Regions from separate parts of the Heyndrickxia sp. MSNUG genome, predicted to be linked through region 1. Evidence: riboswitches for the same ligand, from Rfam matches in the RefSeq annotation. Region 1 holds a riboswitch; each other region holds the start of a gene.
The links. Region 1 has a riboswitch for S-adenosylmethionine ahead of AABM38_RS20875 (O-acetylhomoserine aminocarboxypropyltransferase/cysteine synthase family protein). Riboswitches for the same ligand answer to the same signal wherever they lie in the genome.
Positions count from the first base shown of each region.

Region 2: another riboswitch for S-adenosylmethionine. It lies ahead of metK (methionine adenosyltransferase); the one in region 1 lies ahead of AABM38_RS20875 (O-acetylhomoserine aminocarboxypropyltransferase/cysteine synthase family protein).
Region 3: another riboswitch for S-adenosylmethionine. It lies ahead of AABM38_RS12165 (methionine biosynthesis PLP-dependent protein); the one in region 1 lies ahead of AABM38_RS20875 (O-acetylhomoserine aminocarboxypropyltransferase/cysteine synthase family protein).
Region 4: another riboswitch for S-adenosylmethionine. It lies ahead of mtnW (2,3-diketo-5-methylthiopentyl-1-phosphate enolase); the one in region 1 lies ahead of AABM38_RS20875 (O-acetylhomoserine aminocarboxypropyltransferase/cysteine synthase family protein).

Region 1 covers NZ_CP150978.1:4,119,485-4,127,003, reverse strand. The annotation lists gene AABM38_RS20910 (acyl-CoA dehydrogenase family protein) at 1-1,303, shown strand, start outside; gene AABM38_RS20905 (arsenate reductase family protein) at 1,666-2,022, shown strand; gene gcvH (glycine cleavage system protein GcvH) at 2,076-2,456, shown strand; gene AABM38_RS20895 (YusG family protein) at 2,605-2,844, shown strand; gene AABM38_RS20890 (toprim domain-containing protein) at 3,191-3,541, shown strand; gene AABM38_RS20885 (thioredoxin family protein) at 3,548-3,874, shown strand; gene AABM38_RS20880 (hypothetical protein) at 4,222-4,575, shown strand; SAM riboswitch class I at 4,669-4,771, shown strand; gene AABM38_RS20875 (O-acetylhomoserine aminocarboxypropyltransferase/cysteine synthase family protein) at 4,853-6,169, shown strand; SAM riboswitch class I at 6,287-6,400, shown strand; gene AABM38_RS20870 (methionine ABC transporter ATP-binding protein) at 6,595-7,519, shown strand, end outside.
Region 2 covers NZ_CP150978.1:3,724,976-3,732,494, reverse strand. The annotation lists gene pckA (phosphoenolpyruvate carboxykinase (ATP)) at 1-1,329, opposite strand, end outside; SAM riboswitch class I at 1,687-1,827, shown strand; gene metK (methionine adenosyltransferase) at 2,126-3,325, shown strand; partial or broken gene asnB (asparagine synthase (glutamine-hydrolyzing)) at 3,607-5,510, shown strand; gene AABM38_RS18735 (C39 family peptidase) at 5,514-6,386, opposite strand; gene AABM38_RS18730 (gamma carbonic anhydrase family protein) at 6,483-7,007, opposite strand; gene AABM38_RS18725 (lysophospholipase) at 7,177-7,519, shown strand, end outside.
Region 3 covers NZ_CP150978.1:2,442,042-2,449,560, forward strand. The annotation lists gene AABM38_RS12155 (bifunctional homocysteine S-methyltransferase/methylenetetrahydrofolate reductase) at 1-1,390, opposite strand, end outside; gene metC (cystathionine beta-lyase) at 1,387-2,571, opposite strand; gene AABM38_RS12165 (methionine biosynthesis PLP-dependent protein) at 2,568-3,680, opposite strand; SAM riboswitch class I at 3,767-3,877, opposite strand; gene AABM38_RS12170 (M4 family metallopeptidase) at 4,667-6,298, opposite strand; gene AABM38_RS12175 (thermonuclease family protein) at 6,715-7,519, shown strand, end outside.
Region 4 covers NZ_CP150978.1:1,547,575-1,555,093, forward strand. The annotation lists gene AABM38_RS07550 (PAS domain-containing sensor histidine kinase) at 1-1,220, shown strand, start outside; gene AABM38_RS07555 (metalloregulator ArsR/SmtB family transcription factor) at 1,330-1,914, shown strand; gene AABM38_RS07560 (carbon-nitrogen family hydrolase) at 1,978-2,760, opposite strand; gene AABM38_RS07565 (pyridoxal phosphate-dependent aminotransferase) at 2,890-4,089, shown strand; SAM riboswitch class I at 4,155-4,263, shown strand; gene mtnW (2,3-diketo-5-methylthiopentyl-1-phosphate enolase) at 4,716-5,939, shown strand; gene AABM38_RS07575 (2-hydroxy-3-keto-5-methylthiopentenyl-1-phosphate phosphatase) at 5,936-6,598, shown strand; gene AABM38_RS07580 (methylthioribulose 1-phosphate dehydratase) at 6,595-7,230, shown strand; gene AABM38_RS07585 (1,2-dihydroxy-3-keto-5-methylthiopentene dioxygenase) at 7,272-7,519, shown strand, end outside.

The DNA of each region.
Region 1 (7,519 bases):
TGCAAGAACGACAGCTAAGCTGAATGCAGAAGGAACTCACTACGTTCTAAATGGTGAAAAGCAATGGATTACAAACGCAGGCTTTGCAGATGTATTCGTTGTTTACGCTAAAATCGACGGCGAACAATTCTCTGCATTCATCGTTGAAAGAGAATACCCAGGCGTTTCAGTGGGTGCTGAAGAAAAGAAGATGGGGATCAAGAGCTCCTCTACACGTACATTGATTCTTGAAGATGCTATGGTTCCGGTTGAAAACCTGCTTGGGGAAGCTGGTAAAGGCCATATCATTGCCTTCAATATCCTTAATATCGGTCGTTATAAATTGGGTGTTGGTGCTACAGGCGGAGCAAAGCATGCTTTCGGCATTACAGTGAAGTATGCTAACCAGCGCCAGCAGTTCAAGACTCCTATTTCCCAGTTCAACCTGACAAAAGAAAAGCTTGCTACAATGGCTTCCAAGATTTACGCGTCTGAAAGCTCTGTGTATCGTACAGTAGGTCTATTTGAGGATCGCATGAGCAAGCTATCAGACGAAGAAATCAATAACGGTAAAGCAGTAGCTGATTCTATTGCTGAGTATGCAATTGAATGTTCCATGAATAAAGTTTTTGCTACAGAAACACTTGATTATGTTGTAGATGAAGGCGTTCAGATTCATGGCGGATACGGATTCATGCAGGAATATGAAATTGAGAGAGCATACCGTGACTCAAGGATCAACCGTATTTTTGAAGGTACAAACGAAATCAACCGTCTTCTCGTTCCAGGAACGTTCCTGCGCAAAGCTATGAAGGGTGAGCTTCCATTATTGCAAAAAGCTCAGCAGCTTCAGGAAGAGCTTATGATGTTGATGCCTGAAGAGCCAGGCGATGAGCCGCTTGCACAGGAAAAATACCTTGTTAAGAACGCAAAGAAGATCGGATTGCTTGCAGCTGGATTGGCTGCTCAAAAATTTGGCAAGGCGTTAGAAAGAGAACAAGAAATCCTTGTTAACATAGCAGATATCATCTCAAATGCTTATTCTATGGAATCAGCAGTTCTGCGTACTGAAAAAGCAATCGCTAAGGATGGACTTGATAAGAGCAAGCAAAAGCTTCTTTACACTCAAATTTTTTGTCAGGAAGCATTCAATGAAATCGAACGCGATGCAAAAGAAACTCTTGTTGCAACTGAAGAAGGCGATGCACTTCGCATGCTGACTTCCGCACTGCGCAAGTTCACAAGACACACTCCAATTAACGTAATCGCTAAGAAGCGAGAAGCTTCTGAAAAGCTGATTGAAGCTGAACGATTCCTAGTGTAATAACCGACTATAAAGCTCCTCTCCATTTCGGGGAGGAGTTTTTTACTTTTCATCGCTTCTAACTATAATCAATTGGCTTTATACTTAAACGATGCATTTTCACACTTGATTTTTACTCTGTTGAATGTAGGGGAAAGCGAGTGGCTGTAGTAGAAATCACCAGCCATTGATTAAAAAGAGGTTGATTAGTGACTAAAATTTTTGTTGGGGAAGGATTATTGCGAGTTTTGTTGAAATAATTAATGGATGCCGAAAAAAATGGAGAAAATTAAACACTGAATGTTAGAATTTTGTCACCCTTATATGTTACTATCCGTTTAGAGGGATTATTTAATGGGATACTAGCAAAGGGTGGTGAATAAATGGCAAAAACGTTTTATTGGTACCCTAAATGCGGCACCTGCAGAAATGCTAAAAAATGGTTGGATCAGCATGAAGTAGCTTATAATGAAGTACATATTGTCGAAAACCCTCCTTCACGCTCTGAGCTAGAGGAAATACTTAATAAAAGCGGCCTCGATATAAAAAAGTTCTTTAATACGAGCGGTCAGAAGTATCGCGAGCTAGGGCTAAAAGAAAAGGTGAAGACAGCGTCCCAGGACGAGTTATTGGAAGTGCTCGCATCAGACGGAATGCTGATCAAGCGTCCGCTGATGACAGACGGGGAAAGAGTAACAGTAGGTTTTAAAGAAGAAGATTATGAAAAAGCATGGCTTTAATTTTGGTCCCATCGATATTTATCGATAGAGATATACAAATGGAGGGATAGTAAATGAATACACCAAAAGAGTTGCGTTATTCTGAAGAACATGAGTGGGTAAAAGTTGAAGGAGAAAAGGTTCGCGTAGGTATTACTGATTTCGCTCAATCTGAACTGGGAGACATCGTATTCGTCGAACTACCTGAAGTAGGAGACGAAATCTCTGCTGATCAGCCTTTCGGAAGTGTTGAATCTGTTAAAACGGTTTCGGAACTTTACGCACCAGTAAGCGGTAAAGTAGTAGAAGTTAACGAAGACCTAAATGACAGCCCTGAATTCGTTAACGAATCTCCATATGAAAAGGCTTGGATGATTGTTGTTGAACCATCTGACAACAGTGAAGTAGACAAGCTTATGACAGCTGAACAATACGAAGAAATGACAAAAGAATAATATTCTCCTGACGCCTTGATCTATTCAAGGCGTTTTTACATTCATTGAATCGACTTCAGCTAATAATCTCCTGCATTTTCCCATCACTTCATTTACGGAATTCGGACAAAATAATAGCAGTGAAGATATTAGTAAAGGGTGAACAACGATGACATTAAAACAGCAAAAAATAGACATTACCGATCGTGTGACAGGCAAATTAGAAAATGGAGCAATCCAGCTTTATTTAGAAAGTGAACCAATTGGAAAGATCAAACTTCCTGAAGGTGACCACCTTGAGCTCGGGCATCACTATGAATCCGAACAGAATAGAATTTACCAGCATGTATCAGTGCCGGACCAATCAGAACCACGGTATACTGATTGTGATGAAGGCGGCTGGTGTTAGCATAAAACAGCGGCCAATGAGCCGCTGTTTTTTTGTATACTATTCCTAAACCTTTATGTTTTGGCTGTGTTAAAGTACATGTTGATATTTAGCACCTGTTGATTGGAGCGGAAGGCGCGAAGACTCCTGGGGGCTCACCTGCCGCCCCCCCCGGAAAGCGAAGCGCCTGGAACTGAAATCAACAGACAAGTTTAACACAGCCTATCTTTTAAGGAGCTAGTTCAAATTTTTGCAAAAAAAAACAAAAACAGTGACAATAGAAATATGTACTAACCCGCACAATTCAATTAATAATGTTTATAATGTTGTAAAGTAATTATTTTCTGGTGCATAGGTGGTTATGGCGATGGACGAAAATCACAAGGTGATCATAGTGGAGGGCTCGTCAGACAAAAGAAAGGTACAGACCGTGCTAAAAGAACCGGTAGAAATTATTTGTACAAATGGAACGATTGGTGTGTCTAAGCTTGATGAGCTGATTGATTCACTTTTTGATAAGGATGTATATATTCTTGTGGATGCGGATGCCTCCGGGGAGAAGCTTCGAAAGCAATTTAAACGGGAGTTTCCCGAAGCGAATCATTTGTACATTGATAAGATGTACAGGGAAGTGGCCACGGCACCAGAGTACCATCTAGCTACAGTTTTGATTGGAGCAAATATCGACGTTCATGCAGAGTATTTAGAAAAAGGATGACTGTAGATGAAAGAGTGGACAAAGGAAGAGATGGAAGCCTTTTTGAAAGAAAAGCAGACAGGTTTCCTGTATTTTTATACGCCTATGTGCGGAACTTGCCAGGTAGCAGGAAAAATGCTAGCAGTAATAGAACAATTGCTGCCTGATATTTCTGGCGGCAAAGCAGATTTGAATTACTTGCTGGCAATGGCCGAGCGATTCGAAATCGAAAGCGTTCCCTGCCTGATTATCTTAAACGAGGGAGAGATTCAGGAGAAAATATATGCCTTTCAATCCGTCCCCTATTTATATGGAAAATTGAAAATAATAGAGAATGTACAAACAAACGGCTAAGCCGTTTTTTTTTTTTTGCTCAGCAGTTTTCAAAGCTTATCTGAGCATGTGATATATTATCTGCCCCTGAAAGAATCGTGAAGAGCTTAACTACATTGCAGGATGTTTAGACATATTTCTCGGGAAATGATGGACAATGCCGAAACTCCACCTAGGCATTGTCTTTTTTTAGTTGAGTTCGCACAAAAGCAAGAATCAGGTATCAATTATTTGCAGGGATGCAGCATCAATCGACTTTCTTACCCCTGTGAACCTATTTATTGAGGGGCCCCGTAATATTTGTCGAAGGATTATTACAGGTTTTTTCCATAACACAAGGAATATGTAATAACAGGGGGCTGAACGGAATGGAAGAAAGAATCGAAAGCTTTATGAATGAAATTCAGAAGAAAAATCATATTATGCTATTAGTTACTAATCTGGATTTATGTCTCTCGATTGAAGCAGAAAAGCAAACTTATTATTTGTCGTTCAAAAAGAAGAAGGTTGAATTCAGCAAGGAGCGTGCATTTCCGGCTGCTCAATATGCGAAGCTTTCTGGAAGGGAAGATCTATTAATTCATTTGCTTGATGGACACATAAAGCTGCGTGAAGGAATTAGCATTGGCTATTTTAATCTTGTATGCCCATTTAGGACTTTACTGGTGCTTGAATCAATCTTTTACCTAGCCAGGCCGATGACTCTAAAAGTTTTTATCTGAAAAATTAAAAAATATTTGACCGGCTGCTCTACTGCATGATATTATCACGTTAACTTGCAAGACCATTTTGATGCAAAAATTTATAACTTAATATTCTTATCAAGAGAGGCGGAGGGACTGGCCCAATGAAGCCCGGCAACCGGTTAATAAACACGGTGCTAATTCCATCAGAGTAATGGCTCTGAAAAGATAAGGAGAGACGATATACGACCCTCTTCTTAGGAAGAGGGTTTTTTCGTATCTTCTTTCCTAAAATTAAAAGAATGGAGAGATGGAAATGGCGGAAAAACAGCGGAACTACAAAATTGAAACTTTAGGAGTACATGGAGGGCAATCACCAGATTCGGTTACAGGGGCCAGGGCGTTGCCAATCTATTCTAGCAATGCTTTTCAATTTGAAAATACGGGCCATGCGGCTGATCTTTTTGCACTTAAAGAGTCGGGCTATATCTATTCCCGGATCCATAACCCGACGGTAACGGCTCTCGAGGAAAAAGTTGCCTTGCTTGAGGGTGGCATCGGCGCGCTGGCAGTATCCAGCGGAATGGCAGCAATTACAATGTCAATCTTGAATATTGCTCAGGCTGGGGATGAAATAGTGGCGGCTTCCAATCTCTATGGAGGAACTTATAATCTTTTTGCCGTCACTTTGCCCAAGTATGGGATCAAGGTTCATTTTGTCGATCCTGAAAACACTGAGAATTTCAGAAAAGTGATCACGCCGAAAACAAAGGCTGTTTTTGCTGAGACGATTGGAAACCCAAGTCTGCGGGTTTTAGATATTGCTGAAGTAGCAGACATTGCCCATGAGGCAGGAGTTCCACTGATTATTGACAATACGTTCGCCACTCCTTATTTGTGCCGGCCGATCGAGCATGGAGCAGACATAGTCGTCCACTCAGCTACAAAATGGCTTTTGGGAAATGGAACAGTTCTCGGCGGCATCATCGTTGACGGCGGAAATTTTGACTGGAAATCTGCTAAATTCCCTGGATTTAATGAGCCAGATTCTAGCTATCATCACTTGGTCTACAGCGAAGCAATCGGTGCTGCCGCTTTTATTGTAAAAGCACGGGTGCAGCTCCTTCGAGACCTGGGGCCATCAATCAGCCCCCAGAGTGCTTTCCAATTCAATCTCGGAATTGAAACTTTGCATGTCAGGATGAAAGAACATGTGGCGAATACTTTAAGGGTCGTTGAATTCCTTGAGTCACATCCAGCCGTCACCTGGGTTGCTTATCCGGGCCATGAAGACCATCCAGATAAAAAGCTTGCTGATCAATATCTTCCAAAGGGTGCAGGAGCAGTTGTCGTTTTTGGCATCGAAGGAGGAAGGGACGCTGGAGCCAAGCTGATCAATTCAGTCAAATTATGGTCGCATGTTGCCAACGTGGGAGATGCGAAAAGCCTGATTATCCATCCGGCAAGCACAACACATCAACAGCTTGATGCCGAAGGACTTAAGGCAGCCGGCGTACCCGAGGACCTGATCAGACTCTCGGTCGGCATTGAAAACATTGACGATATCTTAGAAGATTTGGAGCAGGCGATCGAAAAAGCGACTGGTGTTCCATCTGCTGCAGCAAAAGTATAAAACGTATTTTCCAGTACATTCCATTTGATATTTGAGAATAATTTTATTGACACCCTTTTTTATTCCGTGATAAAATCACACTCGTAACTTAAAACCGATTGAAAAATGAATAGCGTGCTCTTATCAAGAGAGGTGGAGGGAAGTGCCCTATGAAACCCGGCAACCGTCAATAAGCTTGCTTATTGAAATGGTGCCAATTCACTCAAAGCGTTTTGCTTTGATAGATGAGAGAAAGGATACAGCCTACAATTATGCCTTTCTGCTCATTAGCAGAAAGGCTTTTATTATTTTACGAACATAATTGGTCTGTAGACCCTGTGAGTTGTTTGAATTAATTTACTCAGGGAATGGGAAACTAGACTGATAAAGTTGGACAATTTAACGGTTTTAAAAAAAGATATTCGGTTGTAAAGAGGGTGAGTCGATTGATCACAATAAAAAAGGCGAAAAAGATTTATGCTTCGAAAAAGGGAGAAGTAAAAGCCGTTGATGATGTAAATCTTGAAGTCAAAGAAGGTGAGATTTACGGGATCATCGGATATAGCGGGGCCGGTAAAAGCACATTGATCCGCATGTTGAATGGTCTTGAAATCCCTACATCAGGTTCGGTGGTCGTGGCCGGCAGGGAAGTATCCAGTATTAAAGGGGCTCAACTCAGAAAAGCTCGCCAGGAAATAAGCATGATTTTTCAGCATTTCAACTTGCTCTGGTCAAGGACAGTGGCGGAAAATATTGCTTTCCCGCTCGAAATTGCCGGTGTTTCCAAATCGGAAAGAGACAAACGGGTTAAAGAGCTCATTTCACTGGTTGGCCTTGACGGCAGGGGAGATGCTTATCCATCCCAGCTTAGCGGCGGACAAAAACAACGGGTCGGAATTGCAAGGGCTCTCGCAAATAATCCAAAGGTGCTGTTAGGAGATGAAGCAACTTCTGCATTGGACCCGGAAACAACAGATCAAATCCTGGATTTGCTTGTTGATATCAATAAAAGGCTGGGACTTACGATTGTCCTGATCACACACGAAATGCATGTAATCCGGAAAATATGTCACAGAGTAGCGGTAATGGAAGGCGGAAAAATAGTCGAAACAGGCCCGGTGCTTGAAGTGTTTAAAAATCCGCAGCAGCCGATCACGAAAAGATTCGTCCAGCAGGTAACGGAACCGGAAGAGACAAAGGAAACAGTTGACCATTTGCTATCACTCTATCCACATGGCCGTGTTGTCCAATTGACGTTTGTCGGTGAGGGAGCTGAACAGCCGCTTATCACTAACCTCGTTCGTGAGTTCCCGATCATGGTCAATATCTTGCAAGGGAAAATATCGCAGACGCAAAATGGTTCATACGGAA
Region 2 (7,519 bases), 390 kb from region 1:
GAAGGCAAGCTTCATCCGGCTCCCTGTTCCATACTCTCCACCAGTCCATCCTGTGTTAACGAGGAATACCTTCGCGTTATGCTCATCGATTTTTTCGCCAAGCATCTCTGCATAGCGTGTCGCAGCAAGCGGCAAGAAAGGAGAACCGAAGCAGGTAGAGAATGTTGCCTGTGGTGACGTGATGCCGCGTTCAGTTCCTGCAAGCTTGGATGTATAGCCACTCAAGAAGTGGTACATGGCTTGCTCCTTCGTAAGCCTTGCAATTGGAGGCAGCACTCCAAAGGCATCGGCAGTCAAGAATACAATCGTATTCGGATGACCGGCAATACTTGGTTCAACGATATTATCAATTGCCTGGATTGGATATGCTGCGCGAGTATTCTCCGTCAGTGAGCTGTCATCATAGTCAGCTACGCGCGTTTCACTGTTAACAACAACATTTTCAAGTACAGAACCGAAGCGGATTGCGTCATAAATCTGCGGCTCTTTTTCCTTAGAAAGATTGATGCACTTTGCATAGCAGCCGCCTTCAACATTGAAAACACCGTTTGCCGACCAGCCGTGCTCATCATCACCGATCAAACGGCGGTTCGTATCAGCGGACAATGTAGTTTTTCCTGTTCCGGATAATCCAAAGAACAAGGCAACATCACCTTCACGCCCTACGTTAGCAGAGCAATGCATGGATAGGATGCCGTTTTCAGGAAGAAGATAATTCATGACAGAGAAAATAGACTTCTTCATTTCACCTGCATATTCTGTACCGCCAATCAGAACGACGCGCTTCTCGAATGAAACGATGATAAATGTTTCTGAGTTTGTCCCATCTTCCTTTGGATCAGCCTTGAAGGTAGGCGCAGAAATAACAGTAAAGCCTGCTTCATGGCTAAGCAGCTCCTCTGCATCCGGACGAATGAATAATTGATGGGCAAATAAGTTGTGCCACGCATACTCATTAATGACCTGTATTGGAAGGCGGTATTTTTTGTCTGCACCTGCGAAGCCTTTAAATACAAAGACTTCTTCTTTTTCTTTCAGGAAATTCAAAACTTTATTATAAAGTTTCGTAAAGGATTCCTCAGAAATTGGCTGGTTGACAGAGCCCCAGTCAATTTTGTCCTTAACCGATTCCTCTTCTACAATAAATTTATCCTTAGGGGAGCGGCCAGTATACTTTCCAGTAGTGGCTCTCACTGCACCTGTTGAGGTCAACAGACCTTCATTGCGATTCAAGACTTTTTCAACCAGCTGCGGAACAGATAGCTGTACCTGTATATTGCTTCCTTTTAATAAAGCTGAAAGTTCATTGGAAATTCCTACAACATTCATCCGAGAATACCTTCCTTTTTTAAAGATTGATATATTGAAAGTGTTTACATCTCGCTATTAGTATAGCACATTGCTCTAATTAATCTATACTAATGCTCGAAAAAATTCCCTCTTTTACAAAAATGTACATATATATAGAAGAAGGCCGGAGCAAGAGCCAAGTAAAACTCCACACCAGGATTTTAACACACCAACGCACTGGGGGTCAGACCCCCAGGGGATTAACGCATTAACGTGTTGGGGGTCTGACCCCGGGTGCTTTAAAGTGTGAAAGTTTCTGCATGAATCGACATTTTCTGAAGAAAAGGATTGACATGTAATTATAGGTTCGTTATGATTTTGATTTGAACGGATACTCTCTTATCCCGAGCTGGTGGAGGGACAGGCCCAATGAAACCCAGCAACCTGCAAACGAGAAATAACAGCCTTGAAAAGGTATGTTTTTTTCGGGCAAAGGTGCTAACCTGACGCAAGGGAAATGCCCTTGAACGATAAGAGCGAAAGGCGCGGATTAAAGCAAAAACCTTTCCTCATGATTTGGAGAGGTTTTTTATATTGTTTTTTTCTGTATTCTGTCTGCTTGTCTTTTAGCGATAGCAGTCGATCTGCCTTCTTTGGTGTCATTGCTCCCATGGGTAGGATTAGGAAAAGTGAACTCAGCATGAGGTTTAAACAAATTTTTCTAATAAAAACTCAGCGTTTATTTCATACTACATAGGGAATGAGTACCGTATCACACCGAGGTCTGTATTGGGACAGTCTCGATCAATTTTTTATAAATGAGGGAGGAAATCAGATGTCAACAAAACGTCGTTTGTTCACTTCTGAGTCAGTAACAGAAGGCCATCCGGATAAAATTTGTGATCAGATCTCTGACGCAATTTTGGATGCGATCCTTGCTAAGGACGCTAATGCTCGTGTTGCTGCTGAAACATCAGTTACTACTGGCCTTGTACTAGTTGCAGGGGAAATCACAACATCTACATACGTAGATATTCCAAAAATCGTTCGTGAAACGGTTAAGGAAATTGGTTATACTCGCGCGAAGTATGGTTTTGACTCTGAAACTTGCGCAGTATTGACTTCTATTGACGAGCAGTCTGCTGATATCGCAATGGGTGTTGACCAGGCTCTTGAAGCTCGTGAAGGAAACATGTCTGACGAGGAAATCGAAGCAATCGGTGCAGGAGATCAGGGCTTAATGTTCGGTTTTGCTTGCAATGAAACAAAAGAGCTTATGCCTCTTCCGATTTCATTGGCACACAAGATTTCACGCCGCCTGACTTTAGTGCGTAAGGAAGAAATCCTTCCATACCTTCGTCCGGATGGAAAAACTCAAGTAACGGTTGAATACGATGAGAACGACAAGCCTGTCCGCATCGACACAATCGTTATTTCAACTCAGCACCACCCAGAAGTTTCCCTGGAGCAAATCCAGCGCAACCTTAAAGAACATGTCATCAATCCTGTTGTACCAGCAGAATTGATCGACGAAAACACTAAATACTTCATCAACCCAACTGGCCGTTTCGTAATAGGCGGACCACAAGGTGATGCAGGCCTGACTGGCCGTAAAATCATCGTGGATACTTACGGCGGATATGCTCGCCACGGCGGCGGTGCATTCTCTGGTAAGGATCCTACAAAAGTTGACCGTTCAGCTGCATACGCTGCACGTTACGTTGCGAAAAACATCGTAGCTGCAGGTCTTGCTGAAAAAGTTGAAGTTCAGCTTGCATACGCGATTGGTGTTGCTCGTCCAGTATCTATCTCTATCGATACTTTCGGAACAGGCAAAGTAAGCGAAGATGTATTAATCGATGTTGTTAACAACAACTTTGACCTTCGTCCAGCTGGCATCATCAACATGCTTGACCTTCGCAAGCCAATCTACAAGCAGACAGCAGCTTACGGACACTTTGGCCGTACGGATGTTGATCTTCCTTGGGAGCGCACTGACAAGGCAGAAGCATTACGCACACAAGCACAAGCTTAATAAAATAGGAAAGGGAGTTGCATAAATATATGTAACTCCCTTTCCTATTTTCCGTCTTATTAAGAGGGATTGAAAAGGCAGACAGGACCAAAATACCCGCAAGAATGGAGATTCTGGTTTGCATCTAGACCAAAAGGTGTAAAATAAAGTATTCCCTTAATTTTCCCTGAGATTTTACTGCAAATTTTTTGTGTTTAATGGTAGTATTAGATGGTATGTTTTTAGAAGGTTTAACGACTCAACAATAAATTTTTTCTGAAATGGAGAAGGTGAAGTACATAATGTGTGGCTTTATCGGTTGTGTACATGAAAAGGCACAAGAATTCAGCAGCGAACAAAAGCAGCTGTTTAAAAATATGAATGATATCATTACCCACCGTGGACCGGACGATGATGGGTATTATTATGATGAGCATATCCAATTTGGCTTCCGCCGTCTGAGCATTATTGACATTGAAGCGGGACACCAGCCATTAACTTATGAAAATGAAAGATATTGGATCATTTTCAATGGCGAGATTTACAACTATCTTGAGCTTCGCGAGGAATTAATTGAAGAGGGACTTAAGTTCGAGACTCACTCTGATACTGAAGTCATCATTGCTCTCTACAGCCATTATAAAGAGCATGCTGTTGATAAGCTTCGCGGAATGTTCGGTTTTGTCATCTGGGATAAACAGGAACAAATCCTTTTTGGAGCACGCGATCACTTTGGGATTAAGCCATTCTTCTATTTTGAAGATGGAGATCGCACATATTTTGGCTCGGAAAAGAAGAGCATCCTTCTTGCATTAGAGAATGATGTCCTTGATTACAAAGCATTGCAGCATTATTTGACCTATCAGTTCGTTCCAGAACCGAATACAATGTCAGAAGGCATTTACAAGCTTGAGCCAGGCCATTATTTTACGAAGAAAATTGGTTCTCCAATGGAGATCAAGCGCTACTGGAAGGCAAGCTTTTCGCCAATCCATAAAACTGAAGATGAATTCACGAATGAAATCAGAGATGTGTTATTCGAATCAGTGAAGATGCATATGCGCAGTGATGTTCCGGTTGGTTCATTCCTTTCAGGCGGAATTGACTCTTCGATCATCGCTTCGATTGCCAAGCAGTATCACCCTGCAATCAAGACATTCTCGGTTGGATTTGAACAAAACGGATTCAGCGAAATTGATGTTGCAAAAGAAACGGCTGACAAACTAGGTGTTGAAAATATCAGCTATGTGATCAGCCCGCAGGAATACATGGATGAACTTCCAAAAATCATGTGGCATATGGATGACCCGCTAGCCGATCCGGCAGCTATACCTTTATACTTTGTTGCCCGTGAAGCAAGGAAGCATGTTACGGTTGTTCTTTCTGGTGAGGGTGCTGATGAGCTTTTCGGCGGCTATAATATTTATCGTGAACCACAGGACCTTGAAGTCTTCAATAAAATTCCTGGAGTTGGAAAATCCATGCTTAAAGGCATTGCAAAAATGATGCCTGAGGGAATGAAAGGAAAGAGCTTCATTGAACGCGGCGTGACGCCAATGGAAGAACGCTATATCGGCAACGCGAAAATGTTCACGGAAAAAGAGAAGAGCGAGCTTCTGCATGTTTACAATGGCCAGTATGATTACAGAGATATCACGAAGCCTCTTTATCGAGAGAGCAGAGGATATGATCCTGTTGATACAATGCAATATATCGATATCCATACATGGATGCGCGGCGATATTTTATTGAAGGCTGATAAAATGACAATGGCTCACTCACTTGAGCTTCGCGTTCCATTCCTTGATAAGGTTGTATTTGAAACAGCTTCTAAGATTCCAACAAGCTTAAAAACTGCTAATAATACAACTAAGTATATTTTGCGTAAAGCAGCTGAAGGCGTTGTACCGGACCATGTTCTGACTCGCAAAAAGCTTGGGTTCCCTGTTCCGATCCGCCACTGGCTGAAGGACGAAATGAACGAATGGGCAAAGAACATCATCAAGGAAAGCAGCACGGATCACTTGATCAATAAGGCTTATTTGTTGAAGCTTCTTGATGACCACTGCCAGAACAAAGCAGACAACAGCCGTAAAATCTGGACTGTGTTAATGTTCATGGTGTGGCATGATGTTTATGTCGAAAAAAATACTCCTTCCAGAAGGAGTATGAAACGCAAAAAGTATTACAGTCATTAAAAGGCTAATCATTAGGGAAGGAAGGTAATTGCCTGCCTTCCCATCTGCACCCATGCTTCCGTGAAATCATGCATGGGTGCTTTTTTATTTTTCTCACCCGTCAGCGGGTCATTAAAATATACATATTTCTGGTCATATCCTGTCACAAGTATAGAATGTTCCTTTGTCGTGACCGAGACTGCGCCTTTCGGGGTGTACCATGTCTGGAAAAAGTTATCGTCTATCTTTTTATACTCGGTATTGATGATGATCCATACAGGACGGCTGTCGGAAAGGTGAACTTTCAGCTCAAGGAAATCAGCCCCGGTAAGATCTTTTATTTTGCCAGGAAGGTACTTTTCAGCCAGTTCAGCTATTGGTTTGTGATAGACACCAAGCCCTGGCTCAGAGTAGGTATACATATTGCCGACAAAGCCTTCGTTTGGGTCGCCAAAATAAATATTGCCATTAGCCAGCTTGTATTCAGCTGGATTTTTCTTAATTTCCTTTGCTAATGTAAGCTTGTCCACCGATATTCCCTTGTATTGCAGGAGCATGGCAAGGCTAGTGACCTCACAGCCTCTTGGCAGCTCAGGCATTTGCCAACTTGCCGGTGCGTCGATTAAAACGGATTCCTTGATTGGAATGATCTCAACCTGGTAATCATCCTGGGCTGTTGGAGCCGATTTTTCTTTCGGAGAGTCCAGCCAGTTTTTTACTGTCTCAACAGCTTTTGCAACATGCGCTGACTGAATGTTTTCCAGCAGAAACGCCCCAGCCACTGACACGAAAACGAGCACGAACATCAGGATGGATTTTATCATGCTATTTTGTTTACTGATCATGAGCAAAAACAAAGCTAGCAGCGGTATAATGGCCGCGATTGATAAATATAATGGGTTCATCATCCATCACCTGCTCTCCCCGCATAAATAAAATTATTTACGGGTATAGTATATAAATTAATATCGGTTTGAACAGGGATTTTTTTAGAGCAAATGCTATTCTTCCTTATTGTTTTGCAGCTGTTTGTAGTACTGCGCTTTTTCGGCATACTCTCTTGAAATCCGTTCCATATCCAGGATATCTTCCTCAGTGAGTTCACGGATTACTTTTGCCGGTCTTCCGAAAGCCAGTGTGTTCGGAGGGATCTTTTTACCCTGGGGAACGAGGCTGCCAGCTCCAATAAATGCCCCTTCCCCAATTACTGCCTGGTCAAGGACGATGGATCCCATTCCAATAAGCGCTTTTTTCCTGATGATGCAGCTATGCAGGATGACCTGATGCCCAATGGTAACTTCGTCTTCAAGGATGAGCGGATTATTTGGGCTTTGATGCAATACGGAATTGTCCTGAATGTTCACCTTGTTTCCAATGATGGTTGGTGCGACATCTCCCCGTATGGAGGTGTTGAACCAGACGCTTGATTCATCGCCAATTTGAACATCGCCCGTAATCGTTACATAATCTGCAATAAATGCGGATTTTGATATTTTAGGTGTTATTCCTTTGTAAGGGTAGATCATTGTACACTCTCCTGTGAAAAATAGATTATAGAATGCTTTAATTTTTATTTTTATCTAATTATATATTATAGTTCTTTTAAAGAACCTTGATAAGTAGTGCAAAACACTGTCATTCACAAAATGAAGGAATACTAACAACAAAGATAAAGTAATAACTGGGGGAATGGTCATGTGGAAATGGGAAGCAGACGGAGAAGCTAAGGCTGTTATCGTTATGGTACACGGCGCGCTTGAGCATCATCGCCGATATGGCTGGCTTATTGAAATGTGGCGCTCATCCGGCTTTCATGTCATCATGGGGGATTTGCCGGGACAGGGTATGACAACTAGAGCGAACCGTGGCCATATTGATTCATTTGATGAATACATCATTGAAGTAAAAGAGTGGATCCAGGCAGCGTATGATTTTAATCTGCCGGTATTCTTATTGGGCCACAGTATGGGTGGACTTATTGCCATCAGGTTGCTGCAGGAGGAGCATATGGAGCTTGCTGGACTGATCCTGTCTTCAC
Region 3 (7,519 bases), 1.7 Mb from region 1:
CCGAAAAAGCTCCTTTTTGACCAAGATCCTTACCTGAGTATGAGAGACCAGAATTAAATTGTTTGATCATCTCAATCAGCTCAAAGGAGGATAGATCAAATACTGATGAGGCACCCGGAAAGTCACCAACACGTGCAGGATCGCCTGTGATGGCAAGCACGTCGTGCAGACCGAGAGTATGAAGACCCATCAGATGGGATTGCAGTCCAATAATATTACGATCCCGGCAGGTCAAATGCACAAGGGGCCGCAAGCCGATATTTTCCTTAACCATGTGGCCAATGGCTGAATTTGAAATTCTTGGGGAAGCCAGCGAGTTATCTGCGAGCGTCAATGCATCAATGCCTGTTTCCTTTAAAGCCTTGGCTCCTTCAAAAAATCTTATTGTATCCAGTTTGCGTGGTGAATCAAGCTCGACTATCACAGAGGGCCGTTCCTTCACTATTTGATGAAGTGGGGGAGTGGCTCTTATTATTTCAGCTGATTTAACTTCAACCCTGGCTGTTTTTACTATGACTCTCTTATCTGCAAGTGGCTTCAAACCTTTTAACTCCTCTGAAATAGCCCTGATATGTTCAGGTGTCGTACCGCAGCAGCCGCCGATTAGGCGAACACCTTGTTCGCGGAAGCTATGGGCTGACTTGCGGAAATATTCAGGGTTCCCCTCATAATGGAATTGGCCGTCTGTATAGGCTGGCAGGCCGGCGTTAGGATAAGCAGAAAGATATGCCTTCTTTGGCAGCTCTACTTGCTCAAGGCTGGCAATCATATGATGAGGGCCGAGCCTGCAGTTCAGGCCAACAATGTCTGCACCCTTGTCCTCTAATGTATTAAAAACTTCCTGAAGAGGAGTCTGATCCTGCATGATGCCAATTTCCTGTAGTGAAACCTGCGCGATGATCGGAAGGTCTGTTTCTTTGCGGGCAATCGCGAGCACCGTTTCGATTTCTTCCATATCGTAAAAGGTTTCAAGCAGAATCCCGTCAACGCCCTCGAGAAGCAGACAATAAAGCTGCTCTCTGAAGCTTCGTTTGATTTCCTCAATTGGAATGGCAGACGGCCTTATACCCCGGTTACCGCCAATTGTACCCAAAACATACGCTTTTTTGTCCGCTGCCTGGCGGGCGAGCTTGACAGCTGCACTGTTGATTTCTTTAACTTGATCCTCGAGTCCATATCTTTCAAGTTTTATATAATTTGCTGCGTACGTATTTGTCTGAATCAGATTTGCACCTGCATCCATGTAAGCCTTATGGATTCGCATAATGTCTTCGGGATGAGAAACATTCAATTCTTCAATACAGGTACCTGCACCGTAAGAATAGAGAAGGGTGCCAATTGCTCCATCCGCTATTAAAATTTCATTTTCCAATATTTTCAGGAAACTCATCGGATTCCCTCCTTGTAAGCTGAGTGTTTATTTGCTGATAATAAAGCCTGCTCGAAGTCCTTGATCAAGTCATCCACATTTTCAAGTCCAACCGATAACCGCAGCAGGCCGTCGCTGATTCCTCGTTTTTTCCGTTCGTCCTCCGGCATGGCTGCATGAGACATTTTTGCGGGGTAGGAGATGATCGATTCCACTGCTCCAAGGCTGACCGCAAATACTGGCAGGTTTAAATTTTCTATGAACCTTTTTAATTTCTCCGCGTTTTCAAGCTCTAAAGAGAGCACTGCACCTGGGCCTTCAGCCTGACCGCGTTGTACATGATACTGCGGATGCTCAGATAGACCAGGATAATAGACGTTTTTGATAGAAGGTTCATTCTTCAGGAAATGAGCGATCTTAACCGCACTGTCTTGTGACTGGTTCATCCTTACTGATAATGTTTTGATGCCTCTCATTACCAGCCAGGCATCCTGGACTCCGAGGATTGCTCCAAACGAGTTTTGCAGGGAATAAAGCTTATGTCCGAGATCTTCATTTTTAACAACAGCAAGACCGGCCACGGTATCACTGTGTCCTGATAAAAATTTCGTCGCGCTGTGGAGGACAAGGTCCGCTCCAAGCTCCAATGGTCTTTGTAAATAGGGAGTCATGAAGGTATTGTCGACAAACGTATATGCTCCATGCAACTTAGCTAACTTGCTAATTCCCTGAATGTCAGTTACCTTCAGCAAAGGATTAGAAGGAGTTTCTACATATAGTAATCTAGTATTTGGCTTGATCGCCTTTTTGACTGCATCAAGATCTGTCATATCGACAAAAGTATGTTCAATGCCAAAACGATTGAGTACCTGTGTCACCATCCGATAAGATCCGCCATATACATCCTCCGTCACGACAATATGGTCGCCCTTTGAGAATAGAAGAAAGGCCGTCGATATGGCTGCCATACCAGAAGAAAAGGCAAAGCCTCGAGTTCCGCCTTCGAGTTCGGCAATGATTTCTTCAAGTGCTTCCCTGGTGGGATTTAGACTCCTGCTGTAATCGTACTTTCCGAAATGGTCTACAGAATGCTGGTGAAAGGTGGAGGCATGCTGGATCGGCACGCTGACTCCTCCGGTAACTGGGTCTACTTTATGCTTATTATGAAGGAGTCTTGTCTCAAAGGTGTAACAGTCGGTCATACTTTTGCCTCCAGTTCAGCTCTTTTAAAAGCATTTTCTAAATCAGCCAGTAAATCATCAGCATTCTCAATCCCCACCGAGAAGCGAAGCAGACGATCGCAAACTCCAATTTTTTCACGGATATCAGCTGGGATGTCTGCATGTGTCTGTGTAGCCGGGTAGGTGATAAAGCTTTCAACACCTCCAAGACTTTCTGCAAAGGTGATGGTTGATAAGCTCTGTAAAAACGGATTAACCATTGAAGGGGATTTCACTCTGAAAGAAATCATCCCGCCTCTGCCAGGGTAAAGGACATCAGTGACGGCATCATGTTCTTTTAAATAATCCACCAGTTGAATTGCATTTCGTTCATGACGCTCCATCCTTAATGACAAAGTCTTCATCCCGCGGATCAGCAGCCAGGAATCAAAGGGACTGAGCACAGCGCCGCCTCCATTATGATGAAGGAAAAGAGAATCACATAATTCCTGGCCTTTAGCAACGATCAATCCTGCCAATACATCATTGTGACCTCCCAGATATTTAGTGGCACTATGGATAACGATATCCGCTCCCAGGGTAATCGGTTTTTGTAAGAGGGGAGTATAGAATGTGTTATCGACTATCAATAACAGTCCATTTGCTTTTGCGATGTCTGCGATTGCCTTAATGTCAGCCTGCTCCATCAGAGGATTTGTCGGTGTCTCAACAAATAGAGCCTTCGTTTTTGGATTGATGGCTGAGGCGACTTCTTCCAAATCCGCCATATCGGCATATGTACAATTTAATCCCCACTTTTTGAAACCTTGCTCCAGAAGTCTATAGGTTCCGCCATATAAATCCTTGGATACGACCCACTCATCACCATTCTGAAAGAGGGAAAGAATCGTCCAGATAGCAGCCATGCCTGAACTGCAGGCAAATCCGCGGTCACCTTCTTCAAGGTCTGCGATTGCTTTTTCAAGAATTTCCCGAGTAGGGTTTCCTGTTCGGACATAGTCATATCCGCTTGACTGGCCAATTCCTTCATGTCTATACGCAGTCGTTAAATAAATCGGGGGATTTACTGCACCTGTAGCAGTTTCACTTCTATTGCCAATTTGAGCTAATTTTGTCTCAATTTTCACCATTCATCTCACTCCTGATGTTGTTATTCTTTTAGATAAAATAAAAAAGCCTTCTATAAGAAGAAGACTTTGATAAATACGAGCCATTCTCCTTATCTGCCAAGTTATAAAAACTTGCTGGAATTAGCACCTTTTCAACAAATAGTTGATGGTTGCTGAAGCTTCATAGGGCCAGAACCCTCTGCTTCTCTCGATAAGAAATAAATTTATTTAATTGTGAAATTTCTCTAAATATTACAACTTATATTACCTGATGTCAATATTTAATTAAAGCGTTAAAGCGAAGGAGTGCAATAACGGTTTTCCCATTTATTAAGATTCTGTAAAGGGAGGAGGGGGAATCCGCGAAAACTGGAATTACTAAGTAATAATAAATTGATCGTCGGGTGTAAATACCTGCAAGTATCGTGGACTAGTAAACTTTAAGTGCTTTTTCTGATTTTATGATAAAAAAAAGGTTATTTACACTCTGAAAATTCATATTGGATCCAAACTGGTAACAAACAAGAGCCATTGGTTCCCTGAAAATGCTGATAAGAAGAAAACTGGTGCTCAATAAGAGTGATTGGTGAACTGAAAATGGTAATAGGATGAAAACTGGTCAAAATTTTTATGTATCGGCTGGAAAAAATCGCGGAAAATTTCCAGTTTACGGGATTTCGACAAATTTTAGCGAAAACTACAGATTTTTAACGCTTGTTTGGATTCACTCAAGAGTATTTTATCTCTGTAGAAGGCTTCAATAAGAAAATTACATGCCCTTTTGGCTGCATTAAAAGCGATTGGTGACATGAAAGTACTAACACGATGAAAAAATAGGTAACCAATAAAGAATATTGATAGGAAGTAAGTGCTCCTAAGATAAAAAAGGTTGCCCAAAAGAGAAATTACTGCCCGAACGAGTCATCCATCAAATACTAGTAAAATAAAAAGACTGACTCAAAGAAGTTTTTCAACTTTTTGAGTCAGTCTCTTAAAATGAAACTCTATTAATTTACACCAACAGCATCAAATGCTTTCTTAACTGATGTTACTTCAGCAGAAGAGGCACCATACAGATCTGTTGCAGCCTGTACAAGTCCTGCTCTTGCCTGGCTGAAGTTGGTTGAAGATGTGAAGTATACTGTGTTAGCACGGTAGAAAATTGCACCTAGCTTGTCCGTACCTACTCCAGACACTGTCACACCATAATGTGTTCCACCTTGACTTAGAAGATAAGCAGCCTTGTTGATGATTCCGCTGTTTGTATGAACTCCGCCATTATCGGATGTACCAGTATAACGCTTAGAATAGTGGTCAGGATCACCATATTTAGTTGGGTCGCTCATTGAACGAAGAGCATCGCCAGCTGTATTTGGTGTATAGATGTCTTCACCAATCTCAAAGTCTGGATTGTTATTTGTATGGAATTCAAGGATTGTACCAAAGATATCTGAAATTGATTCATTTAATGCGCCTGATTCGTTTTGGTAAACGAGATCAGAACTGAAATCTGTTACAGCGTGTGTCAATTCATGTGCTACGACATCAAGTCCGCCTGAAAGCGGTACGAAAGTGGTTCCATCTCCATCACCATAAACCATTTGAGCGCCATTCCAGAAAGCATTGTTGTAATTTCTGCTGTAGTGTACAGAAGATTTTAAAGCTGCTCCTTTATTGTCATAGGAATTGCGGTTAAACACATTCTTATAATAATCATATGTTTTGCCTGCGTAGTAGTGTGCATCCACGGCAGCACCATCATATTTCGCGTTAAGGTTGTTATCAGCATCCACCCATAAAGAGCCAGGCGTTGTTTGACGATTTTTAGCGTCATACGTGAATACACCGGAACCGCGAGTATTGTCCTGTAGATAATAAGCGCCATTAGAAAGTAAAGTATTCAGTGTTTTAGTATCACCTAGAACACCGACTCCAGAACCAACTGTGTTCGAGCCTGTCAGTGAAGGATCCGTTTTTCCGGCAGTGTCGATCGCATTGTATTTATTGATAACTTCACCTGTTTCAGCATTGATAAAATATTGGTAGTTTCCTGGTTCAGGGCTTAAGAAATTTAATGTTACATGGTATGCATAAACGGCTTTATCAGCAGCAGGGTAGACAACTAGCTCAGCAGTTGGATCCTGCTCATACACAGGCTGGAAGCCTAAATCAGCTTCTGCCAGTGTAACAGCCTGCTTTTGAGATTTTTGATTGGCTTTTTTAACTAGCTTACTGCTTAGCTCTTTGCTTAAAGTCCCTGTGAATACTTGAAGTACGCCATTTTCATCAACTTTGGCAGCCTGTGTTGCTCCCCAAACTGGCACTCCATTATAAACTTGCTGTAAGCGGACCACATCTCCGCCTAGCTTGTCAGCTTCCTGTGATTTCACAATGAAACTATCTGCAGTTCCTAGCTTATATTTTCCCTTCGAATTCTTAAGATAATCAAGCACAACATCTTTGGCAGCCTTAGCTGAAGGATTTGTCAGCTTACCGGCAACAAATTCCGGCGAGCCTTGGCTTTTCGTATACTTGTTTGATTGTGCATCTGAAGATGAAGCTGCAAAACCGGTTGCACTTACTAAACCACTTAATGCAAGACTTGCTGTAAGACTTAAAGCTACGACATTCTTCTTCAAATAAATTCCTCCTAAAAATGTATAATGATAGACTCTAGCTAATAAAAATTAGTAGATTAACATAGTTATACTTTAATATTCTGAACATTGCAACAAATAGATCGGTTTTTGTCGAACTGATAGGTTGGGAAATTTTTTGAGTAAGTATCACTTATTTTAATTAAGTTGAATGAAAATTTGCGAGTTTGATTTAGGTTCAATACCGATAGGATAATTCTAGGTTTAATAGCAAAAATTGTAAATTGAGCAAGAAAAGATAATAAGTAGTATTATTTGAATTAGACAAGTTATTGACTCCAAGTTGCCTTTTTAGGCAAAAATTCAGCACAATCCTTATATAAATACCGGCATAGTAGCAGGGTGAATTTTCTTGGGAAAATTTGATATATTAATATAATTTAAAGGGAGGACCGTCAATGAAATGCGCAAAATTTTATACATTAGCGGCATTCATCATCATTGCATATTTGTTTTTGCCTGAAAATGCATCAGCTCATAATGGAGGGCTTGACGAGCTTGGTGGTCATTTTCGCAGTGGGGATTGTGCCTATCAACTCCATGAGCCAACCCAAATTGCTAAAAGCGCATCAAATATGAAGGACTTAATCAAGTTAATCATGCAGTACAACAGCAATGCTTGTGCAGAAGAATTAAATGAAAGTAAAGTAGAACTTGAAGGATATAATTTTCCGAAAGCAGGGAGTACAGTACAAAACTCTGAACAGACTCCTAGCACTTCAATTGCGTCCCCATCGAAAGGAATACCACAGCTCGGAAAAACATATCCTGCGAAACTAGTGGATTGTATTGATGGAGATACAGCGGTATTTAACATTAATGGAAAAGATTATAAAACTCGCTTTTTATATATCGATACGCCAGAGAGCACGACCGCAATAGAACCGTTTGGTCCAGAGGCAGCTGAGTTCACATGTTCATTATTGAACCAAGGCAACATTACACTTGAAACTGATGGCCGCAATTTGTTTGATAAGTACGGCCGTCTGCTGGCTTGGGTATGGGTAGGGGATAAGCTTCATCAGGAAGTAATTACAAAGGCGGGATTGGTCGAGGATTTCTACGACTATGGAAACTACAAATATGAAAATCGCATTTGGGAGGCCATGGACTACGCCAATTCAAATCACAAGGGGATGTATGCTTCAACAAAGCCACGAAAACAAGAACAAACTAATGAAAAAGCCAGCAAAGGAAAGCAAG
Region 4 (7,519 bases), 2.3 Mb from region 1:
AAATGAAACAAATTTTGAATGAAAAAGGTGCACTGCGCGAAGAGGCATTCTTTTTACTGCCTAGCGGGGAGAAAAAGCTGCTTGAATTCACTGTCAAGCTGAATGCTGGCGATGGATACAACATGACAATTGTCCGTGACATTAGTGATCGATATCGGATGGAACAGGAACTGCGAAAAAGTGAAGAAAGGTTCAGGAAGATATTTGAGGGGTCTATTGAGGGAATGATTCTTTGGGATGAAAATTGTAATTTCTATGAAATTAATCCATCTGGTATGGAATATCTTGAACTAGCACCAGAAGATCCTGGGGAAAGAAATTTCAGGAAGTTATTTACTAGACTTGGGATCCCCGATGAAGAAATTGGAGAGAGAAAAGAGTCGCTTCTTTGTAAAGGTAGATTGGATGGCAGAATGACAATCCATTTTGAAGAAGGCAGGATGAAGCATTTCGAATATACGGTAAAACACCATCTTGTCGACGAGTTGAACCTGATTATTTTTAGAAATATTACTGAAAAAGTAGAAATGGAGGCACAGCTGCGCAAATCTGATACTCTAAACATCCTTGGTGAGCTTGCCGCAGGCATTGCGCATGAAATCCGAAACCCAATGACTGCGCTGAAGGGCTTTATCCAGCTGCTTGAAAGCAGTACTGGCGATGCGTACTCTTTATATTTCCAGGTTATCACTACTGAACTTCAACGGATTGATTCTATCATCAATGAATTCCTGATTCTAGCCAAGCCACAGGCAATTAAGTATATCCATACAGATATTAAAAAAATCATGGGGGAAACGGTGGATCTTCTTAATGCCCAAGCCGTTCTGCATGATGTCCAATTTAAAACCATCTACGATCATGAAGTGCCAGAGCTGCTCTGTGAACCCAATCAATTAAAAAAGGTCTTTATTAATATCATCAAAAACGCAATCGAAGTAATGCCAAAGGGCGGCTATGTAACTATCACAATCAGTCCGGCTCCTGGAGGACGGATACATATTAGCATCAGGGATGAAGGGGAAGGAATCCCAGCAGAAAAAGTAAAAAAACTTGGAGAGCCTTTTTACACCACGAAGGAAAGAGGCACTGGCCTAGGATTGATGGTAAGCTTTAAAATTATAGAGGAGCATGGTGGATCAATTGAGGTTGAAAGTGAGGTAGGACATGGAACTACCTTTCATATTTACCTTCCCTGCCAAAAAGAGCAGTCTGATTGAACATTCAATCAGACTGGTTCTTTTTTTAGGCTTTTCATTTTTTAATAAATGTATTATTATTAGATACATACCTAATTAGATATTCATTTAATTCGATTGGAGTGAAATTATGCAGCTTGACAAAATTGTCGCTTTCCATAAAGCGATGGGAGATCCGACTAGGATAAGGATTGTCGCTTTGCTGGCGAATGGTCCATTACATGGGCAGGCGATTGCCGGAAAACTGGGCCTTACACCACCCACGATTACTCATCACATTAAGAAGCTTCGTGATATCAACGTCATATATGAGCGCAGGGACAAAAACACAATTTATTTTCATTTAAACGGATCTGTCATTATGCAGCAGGCAAAGACTCTGAGCAAGCTGATTGAGAAAAAGGAAGGAGAGGTGGAAGCAATGATTGAGCGTAATTTGGAGAGTAAAAAAGTAATTGAGAATTTCCTTACGAAAGACGGAAAACTGAAGAATATTCCTGCACAGAGAAAGAAAAAATTGATGGTGTTCGAATACATTGTCCGTGGTTTAATGCCGGGGAAAAAGTACCCTGAGAAGGAGTTGAATGAATACATCAAGAAGTTTCATGATGACTATGCAACGATTAGGAGAGAATTCATCATCAACCATTATATGTACAGAGAAAATGGGATTTATGAACTGAATCCAGAAGAAATGTGGGCAAAGCCGGAATAACTTTTATAAGCTGAAAAACCGCTCCAGTCAATGTGAGAGCGGTTTTTCTGAGTTTGAAAATAATTAATATAGTTCAGGTCTGCGGTCTGCAAAAATAGGTATTCTGCTTCTCGCATCTATTACCTGGTCTAGGTCAATTTCAGCTGTAAGAATCTCCTGTTCCTCCCCTGCTTCAGCAATTATGTCTCCCCATGGTCCTATTACCATGGAATGGCCTGCGAATTTATTATTAGGGTCAGATCCTGAACGATTGCAGGCAATTATATAGCACTGGTTTTCAATTGCTCGGGCAATGAGCAATGCCCTCCAGTGCTCAAGACGCTGGATCGGCCATTCAGCAACGACGAACATTGCTTCAACCTCCTTAAGAGCGTGTGCGCGAACCCATTCAGGAAAGCGGATATCATAACAAATAAGCCCCGCAAATTTCCTGCTGTCTAAAGAAAAAAGACCTTTTTGCTTTCCTGCTGCAAGATATAAGTGCTCATCCATCAGCTGAAACAAATGCAATTTGCTATATTTCCCTGACAGCTCTCCACTCTTATTGAACACAAGCATTGTATTTTCAATGCCTTCCTCTGTTTTATTGGCTACAGAACCACCGACAATGTGAGCATGATAATTGGCAGCACTATCTTTTAAAAATGCTGCGGCTTCACGCGCCTCTGCATCTGCTTGACCATTAAGATTTACTAAATCATATCCCGTGGTCCAAAGCTCGGGAAGTACGATGATATCTGGATTTTCAGTGCTGGCTTTTTCTATTAGGCTGATTGCTGTTTCGTAGTTTTTTCCTGGGTTTCCGAAAGCGATGTCCATTTGCAGACAGGCTATTTTAAATTTCATCTTCATTCACCGCCATAATTTCTGAAAATTATTTCTTTACAAGTTACTATTTACGTTATATCATTTGTGACTAGAATTTCAAATTAAAATTTTCAAAATATAATAAGTTCTTTAAGCAGGTGAAATAAAATGGAGTTTCAACAATCAGATTTATTGAAAAGCCTGCCCAAGCAATTCTTTGCATCTCTCGTCCAAAAAGTAGGGAGATACACAGAGCAGGGGGCAGATGTAATTAACCTTGGTCAAGGTAACCCGGATCAGCCGACTCCTGGACATATTGTCGAAAAATTAAAAGAAGCGGCTGAGAATCCCCTTAACCATAAGTATTCTCCTTTCAGGGGAATGCGTTCCTTCAAGGAAGCAGCTGCAGAATTTTATCAACGGGAATACGGGGTCCATCTTGATCCTGAAGAAGAAATTGCGATTCTATTTGGCGGGAAGGCTGGCCTCGTTGAAATTCCTCAATGCTTGCTTAATCCAGGTGATACGATTCTTGTTCCTGATCCTGGATACCCTGATTACTGGTCAGGTGTTGAACTGGCGAGAGCCAAAATGGTGACAATGCCTCTGAGGGAAGAAAACGGCTTTTTACCTGATTATACGGAGATTGAAAAGGAAGTTTTATCCGAAGCAAAGTTGATGTTTCTTAACTACCCGAATAATCCAACAGGAGCCATCGCAGACGAGGATTTTTTTAATGAAACGATTAAGCTTGCGAAAGAAAATGAAATTTGTGTCGTTCACGATTTTGCCTATGGCGCGATTGGGTTTGATGGAAAACATCCGTTCAGTTTTTTACAGGCGGAAGGCGCAAAGGATGTTGGAATCGAAATTTATACCCTTTCTAAAACATATAATATGGCAGGCTGGCGTGTTGGCTTTGCTGCTGGGAACAAAAGTGTGATTGCTGCAATTAATTTGCTTCAGGACCATATGTATGTCAGCTTGTTTGGCGCGGTTCAGGAAGCAGCTGCAGAGGCATTGCTGGGTTCGCAGCAATGTGTTTCCGAATTGAATGACTTGTATGAATCAAGAAGGAATGTGCTGGTCGATGGGCTAAAAAATATTGGATGGAACATTACGGCTCCAAAAGGCTCATTTTTTGCTTGGTTAAAAGTTCCTGAGACGTTTACTTCTGTTGAATTTGCTGATTTCTTATTGGATAAAGCACATATCGCGGTGGCGCCAGGAGTAGGATTTGGTGAATATGGAGAAGGATATGTCAGGGTAGGTTTGCTTACCTCCGAGGATCGCCTCAGGGAAGCTGTCAGCAGAATTGAAAGCTTGGGAATTTTCAAAAAACATATTGACAATAATTTAGTAACCTGACATAATCCTAATTAATAAAATTACTTTATCCAATTAAACCAATTAAATAACTTAATTAAATTATTTTCTTATCAAGAGCAGGCGGAGGGACGAGCCCGATGAAGCCCGGCAACCGACCCAGCATTTTTGCTGGGCACGGTGCTAATTCTTGCAGCGGAAGCTGATAGATAAGGAGATGTTAGTTTATTCATCTAACCTCTTCTTTTCGAAGAGGTTTTTTTTCATTAGGAAATTATAAAATTTTTCAGGTGTGGATAACTCAAGTCAGATTTGCCTAATCCAGCTCCAGCGCCTAGCCCCTCGAGTCTCTTGTCTAGTTTCGCCTCCTAGAAACTCCGAAACTTCAACTCCGCCGGCAGAAGCAAAGAGCGCTTCTTTGTCGGAGCCTCCAGTTTCTGCGTTTCTGGACAGTCGGCTACACATTTCGGTTTCGGTCCGCCCAACGAAGTCAAAGAACGACTTCATTGGTCGGTCCTTCGACGGACACGATGTACTAGTGCCGACGTTGCCACAGGACGTGGCGGGTTTAGTCGGCCAGCGCTTGTCGGGGCTGACCAAGGCGCTTGCGCTTTTTGTTCCTGCCAGTTCTAGCATGACGAATTTAGTTTTAGAAGGGAATGAGCTTCATGAGTGAAATTACAGCAACTTATATTGTACATGATTCAAAGCATAACCCAGAGAAAAAGGCCGAGGGAATCGCACTTGGACTGACAGTAGGTTCATGGACAGATTTGCCAGAGCTCGATCAAAAACAGCTTAAAAAACATAAGGGAAGAGTGGTTTCAATTGAAGGAACCGGCTTTGACAGCAATTCAGAAACGGTGGCGACAATAAAAATTGCTTATCCTGCCTTGAATTTTTCACCAGATCTGCCGGCGATTTTAACAACCGTCTTTGGAAAGCTCTCGCTTGATGGCAAAGTGAAATTAGTCGATCTACAATTTGACGATGAGCTAAAAAAGGTTTTTCCTGGACCACGATTTGGTATTGAGGGCATTCGCAGTAAATTAGGCGTGTATGACCGCCCGTTATTAATGAGTATCTTCAAAGGTGTGATTGGCCGCGATCTTGATTTCCTGCTTAAGCAATTACGGGAACAGAGTCTTGGTGGAGTAGACCTTATCAAGGATGATGAAATCCTGTTCGAAAATGAACTTACCCCTTTTGAGAAGAGAATCTCGCAAGGGAAGAAGGTTTTGGAAGAAGTCTATGAAACTACCGGCCACAGAACCTTATATGCTGCCAATCTTACGGGAAGGACTTCTCAGTTAAGAGATAAAGCAAGGAAAGCGGCTGAACTTGGTGCTGATGCATTGTTATTCAATGTTTTTGCATATGGATTGGATGTCCTCCAGGAATTGAGGGAAGACGATGAGATTAACGTACCCATCATGGCACACCCGGCTGTAAGCGGGGCCCTGACTTCTGCTGAAGATTATGGATTTTCACATTCCTTGCTCCTTGGAAAATTGGTGCGCTATGCAGGGGCGGATTTCTCTTTGTTCCCGTCGCCTTATGGAAGTGTGGCACTTGAAAAGCAGCAGGCCATTTCCATCTCAGATGCATTAACCGCAGAGGATCTTTTTAAAAAGAGCTTCCCAGTGCCATCAGCTGGGATTCACCCCGGTATGGTACCACTCTTGATTAATGATTTTGGATTGGATTCAATTATCAATGCAGGGGGCGGTGTCCATGGTCACCCAGGTGGTGCCCTAGGTGGAGGCAAGGCGTTCCGGCAGGCAATTGATACTGTGCTGAATGGCAAAACACTTGAAGAAGGAGCATTGGAGCATGATGAACTCAAGATCGCTTTAGCTCTATGGGGTTCAACAGAGGCGGTGTCAAAATGATAAATCCAGTAATATTTTGTGATTTTGACGGGACGGTAACTGAAAAAGACAATATTATCTCAATCATGAATAAATTTGCACCTCCTGGCTGGGATGAGCTGAAGAATGCAGTACTGGATCGCCGTGTTTCAATCAGAGAAGGAGTCGGCAAGATGTTTTCTCTACTGCCGGTTAGCCTGAAGGATGAAATCATTCATTATGCTTTAGAAAATGCTAAGATTCGCCCTGGCTTTCAGGAATTTCTTGAGTTTGCGAAAGAGGAAAGTATCCCGGTTTATATCGTCAGCGGAGGAATTGATTTTTTTATAGAACCAATCATTGAACGCTTTGGACCGTTTGCAGGAGTTTATTGCAATGGCTCTAATTTTTCAAAAGAGACAATCAAAATAGAATGGCCAAACAGCTGCGATGAGCAATGTACCAATGATTGCGGCTGCTGCAAGCCATCAATTATGAGGAAGCTCTCTCAAAACGAAACATATAAAATTGTTATAGGCGACTCTGTAACCGACCTTGAAGCTGCAAAGCAGGCAGACTTTGTATTCGCTAGAGATTATTTAAAAGCCAAGTGTGAAGAATGGGAAATTCCCCATATACCATTTGAAACTTTTTATGATTGTATAGAAGTTCTTAAAACTAAGACAGGGGTGAGAGGATGAGCATTTTAGAAACAAAATGGGAAGAACTTGCTGATGTGAAGGCAGAACTTGCTGAACGGGACTGGTTTATGGGAACTAGCGGCAACCTAGCGATCAAGGTAAGCAGCGACCCTATACAGTTTCTGGTTACAGCGAGCGGAAAGGATAAACGGAAACGTACTGAGGAAGACTTTTTGCTTGTCGATCAATACGGTAGGGCAGTTGAAGAAACGCATTTGAAACCATCAGCCGAGACACTTCTGCACGTTGAAGTATATAGAAAGACCAACGCGGGCTGCAGCCTCCATGTCCATACGATTGACAATAATGTCATCTCCGAAGTCTATGGTGACAGGGGGGAAGTCCAATTTCAGGGCCAGGAATTAATTAAAGCATTTGATAAATGGGAGGAAGATGCCGTCCTCAAAATTCCGATCATTCCGAATTATGCACACATTCCTTCTCTGGCAAAAGCGTTTTCTGAGCATGTAAAAGGGGATACAGGAGCAGTCCTGATCAGAAATCATGGCATCACAGTCTGGGGCCGGAATGCCTTTGAGGCTAAGAAAATATTAGAGGCAACAGAATTTTTATTCCGATATCAATTAAGGCTCCTTGAGCATAAACCATTTCAGTTATTTAAAGTAGTTTAAAAGATATTACTAAAATAAGGATAATAAGGGAGAGATTTTAAATGGCATTTATCGTTAAGCAAAATTCTAAGGAAAGAATTGTCAATCATGAAGAAGTAGCTGCGTTTTTAAAGGGCCAGGAAGTTATCTATGAAAATTGGGATATTGAAAAGCTGCCGGCGAACCTGCAGGAAAAATTCCTGTTATCAGATGAAGAAAAGCAGCAAATACTGGATGCTTTTAAGACTGAAATCGAGGATATCTCAAACCGCAGGGGTTATCAAGCTCAAGATGTCATTTCCTTATCAAG